One region of the Paenibacillus sp. OK076 genome, then DNA from elsewhere that is predicted to be linked to it. Evidence: predicted binding sites of a transcription regulator. Region 1 holds the regulator's gene; each other region holds the start of a gene.

The links. Region 1 encodes Rex, which represses fermentation and respiration genes when NADH is low (regulators of the CRP and FNR family bind a similar motif). Its sites were predicted from a motif close to TTGTGAAATATTTCACAA; they were not measured.
Region 2: a site for Rex is predicted at 1,831-1,848, ahead of BMY78_RS21560 (formate/nitrite transporter family protein). Genes of this name have one in related genera too.
Region 3: a site for Rex is predicted at 1,821-1,838, ahead of nadA (quinolinate synthase NadA). Genes of this name have one in related genera too.

What each region holds. Positions count from the first base shown of each region.
Region 1 is NZ_FOCH01000001.1:3,598,063-3,601,348, forward strand. Features, by position in the region: gene BMY78_RS15880 (cell wall elongation regulator TseB-like domain-containing protein) at 1-298, opposite strand, end outside; gene BMY78_RS15885 (amidohydrolase) at 340-1,644, opposite strand; gene BMY78_RS15890 (redox-sensing transcriptional repressor Rex) at 1,631-2,284, opposite strand; gene dinG (ATP-dependent DNA helicase DinG) at 2,511-3,286, opposite strand, start outside.
Region 2 is NZ_FOCH01000002.1:626,503-629,788, reverse strand. Features, by position in the region: gene BMY78_RS21565 (molybdopterin-containing oxidoreductase family protein) at 1-433, opposite strand, end outside; gene BMY78_RS32630 (hypothetical protein) at 729-908, opposite strand; gene BMY78_RS21560 (formate/nitrite transporter family protein) at 890-1,744, opposite strand; gene BMY78_RS21555 (FAD-dependent oxidoreductase) at 1,955-3,286, opposite strand, start outside.
Region 3 is NZ_FOCH01000009.1:17,970-21,255, forward strand. Features, by position in the region: gene nadB (L-aspartate oxidase) at 1-775, opposite strand, end outside; gene nadA (quinolinate synthase NadA) at 812-1,750, opposite strand; gene ftsH (ATP-dependent zinc metalloprotease FtsH) at 2,047-3,286, opposite strand, start outside.

The DNA of each region.
Region 1 (3,286 bases):
CTCCCGACACCGGTTTGTTATTCTCATCAAACTTGATCCACACCATGACATCCTGGTTATCCTTATTTTTGCCGATCAGGGTCCAGTATATGTTGTCTCCGCCGTCTTTCTGCCCCCAGACATACTTACGCAACTCTTCGTGGGACGTAATCCCCAGCTGTTTCTGAGCCGCCTGTATGGCCAACGCCTCTTCCTTGCGCTGATCCTGGGTAACATAGACATAATAACGCTGAAGTCCAAACAGAATCAGAACCAGGAGCAGCAGCGAAATCCATATCCACTTCTTTTTTTTCTTCAAAAGCCGAACTTCCTTTCCCTATGACGCTGCTGTCCTTGTAATTAACGGGCCAGCAAACTGTCAAATGCCAGTTGAGACTCACGCAGAATGCGCTCTTCATCCATCGTAAGACATTCGCCATGTTTAACCACCTGATTACCATCCACCCACACATGCTCCACATCTTTGGCTGAAGCCGAGTAGACCGTATGGGAAATCAGGTCCGTATGCGGATAGAAATGGGCCTGCTCGATGTTCAACGCGATGAAGTCAGCCTTCATGCCAACTTGCAGAGCGCCTGTATTGTTCAGGAATATAGATTTGGCCCCATATGAAGTTCCAAGCAGAAGTGCTTCCCCTGCCGGCACTGCAGTAGGGTCACCGGACACCCCTTTGTGAATCAAGGCAGCCAGTCTCATTTCTTCAAACATGTCAAGATTGTTGTTACTTGCTGGTCCGTCTGTTCCCAGGGACACGGTTACGCCAGCTTTCAACAGATCAGGCACACGTGCAACACCCGAAGCCAATTTCAGGTTACTGCCTGGATTGTGGGACACTGCTACATCATGCTTTGCGAGAATCTCGATCTCTTCATCATTCAGATGTACCGCGTGTGCAACCAGAGAAGGACGGGAGAAAAATCCTAGCTTCTCCAGATGTGCGACTGGACGCAGTCCGTAATCAGCCACGTTCTGCTCCACTTCGCGAAGCGTTTCAGACATATGCGTATGCAAAGGCAGATTCAGGTCATGAGCAACCTGTACCAGCTTCTCTATGTAATCCGGAGGGCAAGTGTAAGGTGCGTGTGGAGAGATTACGGTTGTAATTCTTCCGTCTGCTTGTCCATTCCATTGACGAGCAAATGCGGCGGACTCTTCCAGCTTGCGCAGTTGTTCTTCTTCTGAGCAAAGTCCGATGACCCCACGTGCCAGAGCAGCCCGAACGCCGGATTGTTCCACCACTTTCGCAACCTGATCCATATGATCATACATATCCAGGAAAGCTGTTGTTCCACCTTTCAACATTTCAAGCACGGATAGGGATGTACCCCAATAAACGTCTTCAGACGTCATTTTGGCTTCCATCGGCCACATTTTCTCCTGCAACCATACTTGTAACGCCAGATCGTCTCCATGGCCTCTCAGAAGCGACATGGCCGCATGACCATGCGTATTGATCAGACCCGGCAAGAAGAACAGTCCTTTTCCGTCCACCTTTGTCAGACTTTCGTCTCCTTCCGGCAATGTCTCACCAATATGCACAATCTTGTCATTCTCTACAACCATAAAGCCTTGAACCACGTTCCAATTCGCGCCTTCACTCACGGCAAATTTGCCGTTGTGAATTACCCATCTATTTGTCGTCATCTTCCTCGTCGTCCTTTCCATTCTCCAAGTAATAAGCCAGGCTAAGCAGATCCGTCGTAAAATCAGCATGGTGAATGCGAATATGCGGCGGGGTCTTCAGGATGGTTGGCGCAAAGTTAAGAATTGCTTCGATTCCTGACTCAATTAGCTGATCCGCAACATTTTGGGCTTCTGTATCCGGAACCGTGATAATACCGATGCGTATGTTATCCTTTTTGACCGAATCCGTTAATTCATTCATCGGCTGCACCGTCAAACTGTTGATTTGACTCCCAATCTTCGGACCATAGGCATCAAATACAGCGACAATCTTCATGTTGTCTTTGAGGTAAGCATTGTAATTGGACAAGGCATGTCCCAAATTACCAGCTCCGACAAGAGCCACATTGATCTGCTGGTCTATTTTTAAAATATGGCGAATTTTCTCGATGAGATATGAAACGTCATACCCGATTCCTTTACGACCAAAGTCACCGAAGTAAGCCAAGTCTTTACGAATCTGGGCCGGATTCAAATCCAACCTCAGTCCAAGTTCTTGTGAAGAAACCGTATTGACTTCGCGCTGATGCAGTTCATTCAAATAACGCAAGTAAACAGGCAATCTGCGCACCACGGCTTCCGAAATTTTATCTGATTTCATTCAATTGCTCCCCCTTACCAAAGCCACGATAGATAGATGAAAGATGAGCACCCTGTCTAAAACGATGCAACATGATTTCTGAATTAAACAGGATGCTCCTTGTTATATAATGGATAATTGCTTTATTCGCCTTACTCGCATATCCATGAAACGAATACATGATATTACTCAATTTTACAGCCAATCAGTGGCGTCATGCAATAATGGAAGCTATAGAGCGTATCTGTTATTGTTGCTCTTCAGTGGGTCTCTCGAGCCATTCCGAAATGCGTGGAACCATCTGCTCAGTGAGCATGTGCTCCATTTTGGGACCAGGTAATGAGTATAAAAAGTACTTGCCATAATACGCTTCAATAACGCGTGTATCGTATACAATTACAATGCCTCTGTCTTTGCCTGTACGAACCAGTCTGCCAAATCCCTGTTTGAAGCGGATGACAGCTTGTGGTACGGACAGCTTCATAAACGGGTTTTTCTTCTGCTGCTGCAAGAGCTCGCTCTTCGCTTCGACCAATGGATGATTCGGTGGCTGGAATGGCAGTCTGACAATCGCAAGACAGGTCAGAGCCTCTCCTGGAATGTCCACCCCTTCCCAGAAGCTGCTTGTGCCAAGAAGCACCGTTGCTTTCGCATCTTGGAAGCGGCGTGTAAGCTTGGAACGGCTGCCACTGTCCACCCCTTGCCCCAGCAAAGATATATCATTGCCTGACAAAGCCTCCTTGAGCGGGTCATAGACCTGGCGCAGCATGCGGTAGGAGGTGAACAACACCATCATGCGTCCACGAGTCGCAATAGCCGTTTCCGCGAGCGAGTGTACGAGCATATCCACAAAGTGGGCATCGCCTACACTGCCCTTCACGCTTGGGAAATCACGCGGAATGACAAGCAAAGCCTGATCGCGATAATTGAACGGTGACGGCAGCATGGACGTCAACAGACGGTTATTCTCGGCAGCTTCCTGCAAGCCCAGCTGTTCGATCATGAATTGAAATGACTTGTCAA
Region 2 (3,286 bases), on a different contig from region 1:
CATTACAGATGGTCTGTTCTAGCATGCTCGCACCTAGCGCATTGAAAAATCGACGATCCATGCCGTCCACACCAAGAATGCCCATGTTTCCATAGAAGCTGTAGGGCAGGATGCTTTCTGGTCCGTAGGTATCTGCCAGTGAACTGAATTTCGCCGTAATCTCGCCGATGGCTTCGTCCCAACTGATTCGCTCGAACTGGCCTTCGCCCTTGGCTCCGATGCGTCGCATCGGATATTGCAGCCGCTCGGGATGATACACCCGCTCCGTCATATTTCGAACTTTGTTACAGATGGCGCCTTTTGTAATCGGATGGTCCGGATTGCCCGCTACCTTCACGATCTTACCGTTCTCCTTATGAAGCAGCAGGCCGCAAGTATCCGGACAATCGAGCGGGCAAACCGCCGGGAATACGCCATTCTCCTGATCGATCATATACAAGTTCCTCCCCCTTCAAAGCTATCCTTATATCATATCCTCTTCCTGGTAATCGCGTAAAGAGAACAGTCTTTTTTACCGCCACAACCGCTCCACATTTTTTTCAAAAAATCTTTTTTCCCCTTGATTCAATCTCGAAATCTAGGGGTAAATTAAAAATAAGGCATTAGGCTAGTGTTTCCCCACTTCCTCCTCATGCCATATCATGGACCACTCCCGAAATTCGCCATGAACAGGTTTCGTTCCCCCGAACCTTGTCATGGCGAATTTATTTTGCGTGGATAATTGTACATTAAAAAAAAGCGATTCCTCTCCCGCCCATCACAGCAGACAGCCATGACTTGAACGAGATCAGAATCGCCTCTCCTGTTAAATTTTGCACTCGCCTTTCCACTCGTTTTTGCACTTGTTGTACCACGGTTACAACGCTACTCGATAACTCGGAAAATGCCGCTACGCCTGCTTGCTCCACATCGGTCTGGCTTCCGTCTCCACAGGCTGGGCCGCCGCCATGGCCACCTCAGGCTTCACTTCCGGCTCATGCTTGCGCAGGTACACCATCCAGTAAGCAGCCGCCACAAACAGCGCCCCGCCCGTCAGGTTGCCAAGCCATACCGGAATGAAATTCATGATGTATTGCCCCCACGAATAATGCCCTTCGAAGATCGCCGCAGGAATCAGGAACATGTTGGCGACAACGTGCTGGAATCCAATAGCCACAAAGGCCATCGTTGGGAACCAAATGCCCAATACTTTTCCGCTCATCGTATCCGATGCATAAGACAGCCAAACCGCGAGAGCTACCAGCCAGTTACACCCGATCCCGGATATAAAAGCCTGAAGGAAGCTGTCGTCCAGCTTGTGTCCAGCCATATCAACCACTTTGGTCAAATAAGCCCCCTCTGCCGTCAGACCGAGCACATGCCCAAACGCATAGGCTACAAAGATCGCCCCAAGGAAATTACCTATTGTGACTAAGGTGAGATTCTTCAGCATGTTGCCTGCGGACAGTTTGCGTGCAATCGTCGCGAGTGGAACAGCCATCATATTACCTGTCAGCAGTTCCCCGCCGCCAATCAGCACCAATATTAAACCTACCGGGAACACTGCTGCACCAATCAGGTTAACCAAGCTGCCCCACTCGGCCGGAGCAGAGGCAATGACCCGAACATCCAGCAGAAATCCGAGCGCAATAAAAGCGCCTGCCAGAAAACTGAGTATCAGTACGGAGGACACCGGATTCCGGGCTTTCTTCATCCCCGTATGCGCCGTATATTGTGCAACCTCAAGAGGTGTTTTTGCTGCCATAACGATCCTCTCCTTCACAGTTCATGAACATCTAATTCAACTTGTTTGGTTGATATGTTCATTGTATCGCGAAGGTTTCGTGAGGTTTGTTACTTTTATCACAAAGTCTAAAAACTACATTTTAATATTTCCTTTGTATGTTGCTTGATGTGCAGAAAAAGTAAAAAAGAACTGCCGCAGAATGAATGCGGCAGTTCTCAGATATTATGGTTACACCATCGCTGGTGCTTTTACTTCTACTGGTGGCAGTGCTTGCAGACCAGCCGAGTTCAGGAAGTTCCAAGGTTTGTTGTAATGTGGCTGGAAGAAGAAGTCGACGAAGGCCAGCTCATCTACCGTCATGTTGTTCTGGATGCAGACAGAGATCGTATTGATCGACTGTGTCAGATCAGCCTGTGACATCACCTGCGCACCAACAATGCGGCGTGTAGCCTGTTCATAGATTACTTTGAGCAGCAGCTTCTCTGCCGTTGGCATGAACTCCGGACGGTAAGCATCTTCAAGCGTTACAGCTTCAACGACCAGGCCCTCATCCGCAGCAGATGCTTCCGTCAGACCTGTACCTGCAATATTTTGCTCATAAATTTTGATACCTGATGTGCCTTGTGTACCCATATACGGTGTCGTAGGACGAACCAGGTTCCGTGCTACGAGTGTGCCCATCCGCACGGCGTTGGTTGCCAGAGGAATGTACGCTGCCTTGCCGGTTGGGTTGTAATGAATCGCACAGCTGTCTCCAGCAGCGAAGACGTCTTTTTGGCTGGTTTGCATATATTTATCGACGATGATTGCGCCGTTCGGCAGCATATCCACTTGGCCTTTGAGCAGCTCCGTATTTGGACGGAAACCAATGCACAGAATAACGAGGTCCGTTTCGAACTCTCCTTTGGATGTAATGACCTTGTTCACTTTGCCATTCTCTCCGGTAAATTTCTGAACGGTTTGGCCCAGCGCCAGCTTGATGCCGTGTCCAGTCAACGTCTCTTCAATGGCATCCGTGAACTCGGGGTCGAGATATTTATTCAAGATCCGGTCTACGCTATCGATCAGTGTAACTTCCTTGCCGTTCATTTGGAAAGCCTCCACCAGCTCGATCCCGATATATCCTGCCCCTACCACGGTAATGCGTTTGGCATGTTTGGCTTTCTCAATGATCGTGTTGGAATGGTTGTAGTTTTTGCATAATAAAATGTTGTCCATCTCGATGCCTTCCAGCTTCGGTACGACAGGCCATGAACCTGTGGTCACGATCAGCTTGTCGAAGGTATCTTCGAATTCTTCCCCTGTTTTCAAGTTTTTAGCCTGAAGTTTGTGACCTGCAGCATCTACTGACGTCACTTCGTGAAGCATTTTGGTAACGACACCGAGCTCAGCCAGTTGATTTGGCGAAGAATAGAACAGTCCGTCCGGATCTTTCACCACGCCACCTACATAAAGCGCAATCCCACAGGATAAGAAGGAAATATTGTCATTGCGCTCATACACTGTAATGGTAGCATCCGGGTACAATTTGGCGGTGTTAACGATGGCTGCGGTTCCTGC
Region 3 (3,286 bases), on a different contig from region 1:
CCTCGGACACCAGGAAACGTGGGGCTCCCGGATAACAAAGGGAGGTCGGGTGGAACTGGATAAACTCCATGTCCCGGACAACCGCTCCGGCACGATAGGCCATCGCCACACCATCTGCTGTAGCCACTTCCGGGTTAGTGGTATATCGGTACAACTGTCCAGCCCCACCAGAGCATAATACGGTTGCCTCTGCCTTCACAAATACTTGCGAACCGTCAGCCTTCTGAACCAACGCACCTACACATTCTCCCTGCTCTGTAATCAGGTCAATGACAAAATGCTCATCCCACACTTCAATCCCGGGATGTTCATTCGCCTGCGCAGCCAATGCACGCACAATCTCATATCCCGTTGCATCTCCATTGGCATGCAAAATACGGCGGTGGCTGTGCGCACCTTCCTGCGTCAACGCCAACTCGCCGTTCTCCAGATCAAACAAAGTACCCAGTCGAATCAGTTCTTTCACGCCGTCCGGGCCCTCGTTCACCAATGCTTCGACTGCTTCGGAGCGGCATAATCCCGCTCCGGCAACAAGTGTATCCTGCAAATGATAGGCAGGTGAATCATCCTCAGCAATAACCGCAGCAATGCCACCCTGCGCATACCGGGTGTTACTTTCCAGTAACGACTTCTTCGTGATCATCAACACACTGCGTTGTTCACTCGCCTTGATCGCAGTAAACAAACCAGCAATGCCTGAACCAATAACCAGCACATCCGTCTCCACCATCGGCAGCGCGGACAGATCAAAATCCACTAAATATTGCGGTATCATGTTATTTCACCTGTCTTGGAGCAAGAGTAGCGCATGCTACTTCACCAGTAACATGCGCTCTAGTGATTCTCTGGCTTTGTCAGCAACAGCCGGTGGCACGTAAATCTGCGGCTTCATCGTTTCGAGACATTTAACCAGCTTTTTCAAGTTGTTGACCTTCATATTCGGACATACAAGGAACTTGGTAGCAAAGTGGAATTGTTTGTCCGGGCTATCGAGACGCAGTTGGTATCCTGTACCATCCTCAGTGCCTACGATAAATTCCTTAGCGGATGAATTTTTACAATATTCCAGAATGGCGGTTGTGCTACCTACGAAATCACCCATCTCTACAACCTCAGGACGACATTCTGGGTGAACAACAAACTCGGCATTTGGATGCTTCGCTCTCATTTCAACCACGTCTTTGACCGTCAGCATATCATGGGTATTGCAGTAACCTTCCCAGATAATCATTTTCTTGTCTGTATGTTGTTGCACATAATGTCCCAGATTTTTATCCGGTACCCAGATGATTTCATCGGAATCAACAGATTGAATGACTCTGACAGCATTGGCCGATGTACAACAGATGTCGGTCTCTGCCTTGATCTCAGCTGAAGAATTGATGTACGTTACAACTTTGGCATTCGGGTGCTGTGCTTTCAATTTACGTAAGCCTTCAACGTTCACCATGTCTGCCATTGGGCAGCCTGCACGCTCGTCGGGAATAATAACCGTTTTGTTAGGAGCAAGAATTTTAGCGCTTTCACCCATAAAATGAACCCCGCAAAAAACGATAACATCCGCATCGGTCTGCGCTGCCTTCTGAGCAAGCAGAAACGAATCTCCTCGGAAATCAGCGACCTCCTGTACCTCGTCACGTTGATAATAATGGGCAAGAATAATGGCATTCCGTTCCTTCTTCAACTCCATCAGCCGCTCACGCAGCTCCCGGTTCATCTCAGCCTTGCGCTCTAAAGCCAGAGCTTCCACCTGTGATCCTCTCCTTATCGGAACAGCCTCTACGCTGTTTTATATGGCAAATCCAAGTCGTTATTTTCGCTTGAGAAACGAATCACAAGCGGTTTAACACCTAATGTACACAACGTTCACGACTCTGTCAATAAATGAAAACGCCCCAGAACAAGGACATAACCGCCCATTTCCTACGTGGTTCGCCCTAAAGCTCCCGGTTATCATTATCTATACAATTTGAAGGAATACATAAAAAAAGAGAGCCCGAAGGCTCTCTTTAGTCATCTGCCACGATAGGCAGATGGTGTTATAAATTAAGACGTTGGCTTCGTTCCACCATCATCTGGGTCATTACTGTTTCCTTTATCCAGGTTCGGAGCTTCGTTAGGAATATCTCCGGCTGGTGGCTCAGGCGTTTCATCTTTGCCTTGGATACGGACACGTACATCACCGATGTTGTCGATGATCGCTTCTCCGCCTTCGCTAGGCGTACCTTCGCCATCGTTGCTGTTTTCATCTTTTGGAGTCAGGGAACCGGTCTCGATCAATTGTTTGATCTGATCCATTTCCAATGTTTCCACTTCCAGCAACGTTTGAGCGATCAGATGCACTTCTTTGGAATGTTTAACGAGCAAGTCTTTACACTTCTCATAACATTCGTTAATAAAGCGTTGCATTTCCTGATCGATCTCGTAAGCGATGGAATCTGAGTAATTCTGTTCGTGACCGATATCACGACCCAGGAATACCTGTCCCTGCGAACTACCGAACTGCATAGGTCCCAGCTTCTCACTCATACCATACTCCATAACCATGCTACGGACAATACCCGTAGCTTGTTGGAAGTCACTGTATGCACCGGTACCGATTTCCCCGATAAAGAGTTCTTCGGAAACACGGCCGCCAAGGAGTCCAGTAATTTTGTCCAGCAATTCTTGCTTAGTTACAAGCATACGATCTTCTTTTGGCAACATGATTACATATCCACCCGCACGTCCGCGCGGAATAATGGTAACTTTATGTACCATATCGGCATGTTCCAGGAAGTAACCTACAATGGTATGACCTGCTTCGTGATAAGCAACAATACGTTTTTCACGGTCACTGATAACACGGCTTTTCTTCTCCGTACCCACAATGACACGGTCAATCGCTTCGTCTACCTCACGCATGGAAATATCTCTACGATTACGACGTGCCGCAAGCAATGCCGCTTCATTCAAGAGATTTTCCAAATCTGCACCGGAGAATCCGGTAGTACGCTTCGCAATAATGTCCAGCTTCACATCTTTGGTGAGTGGTTTGTTGCGTGAGTGTACTTTCAGAACCGCTTCACGACCTCTCACGTCAGGGCGATCAACCGTGATTTGACGGTCAAAACGTCCTGGACGCAGCAAGGCAGGGTCCAGAATATCAGCACGGTTCGTTGCAGCAACGATGATAATACCTTCATTGGCTCCGAATCCGTCCATTTCAACGAGCAACTGGTTGAGTGTTTGTTCACGTTCGTCGTGACCACCACCAAGACCAGCACCACGCTGACGTCCTACAGCA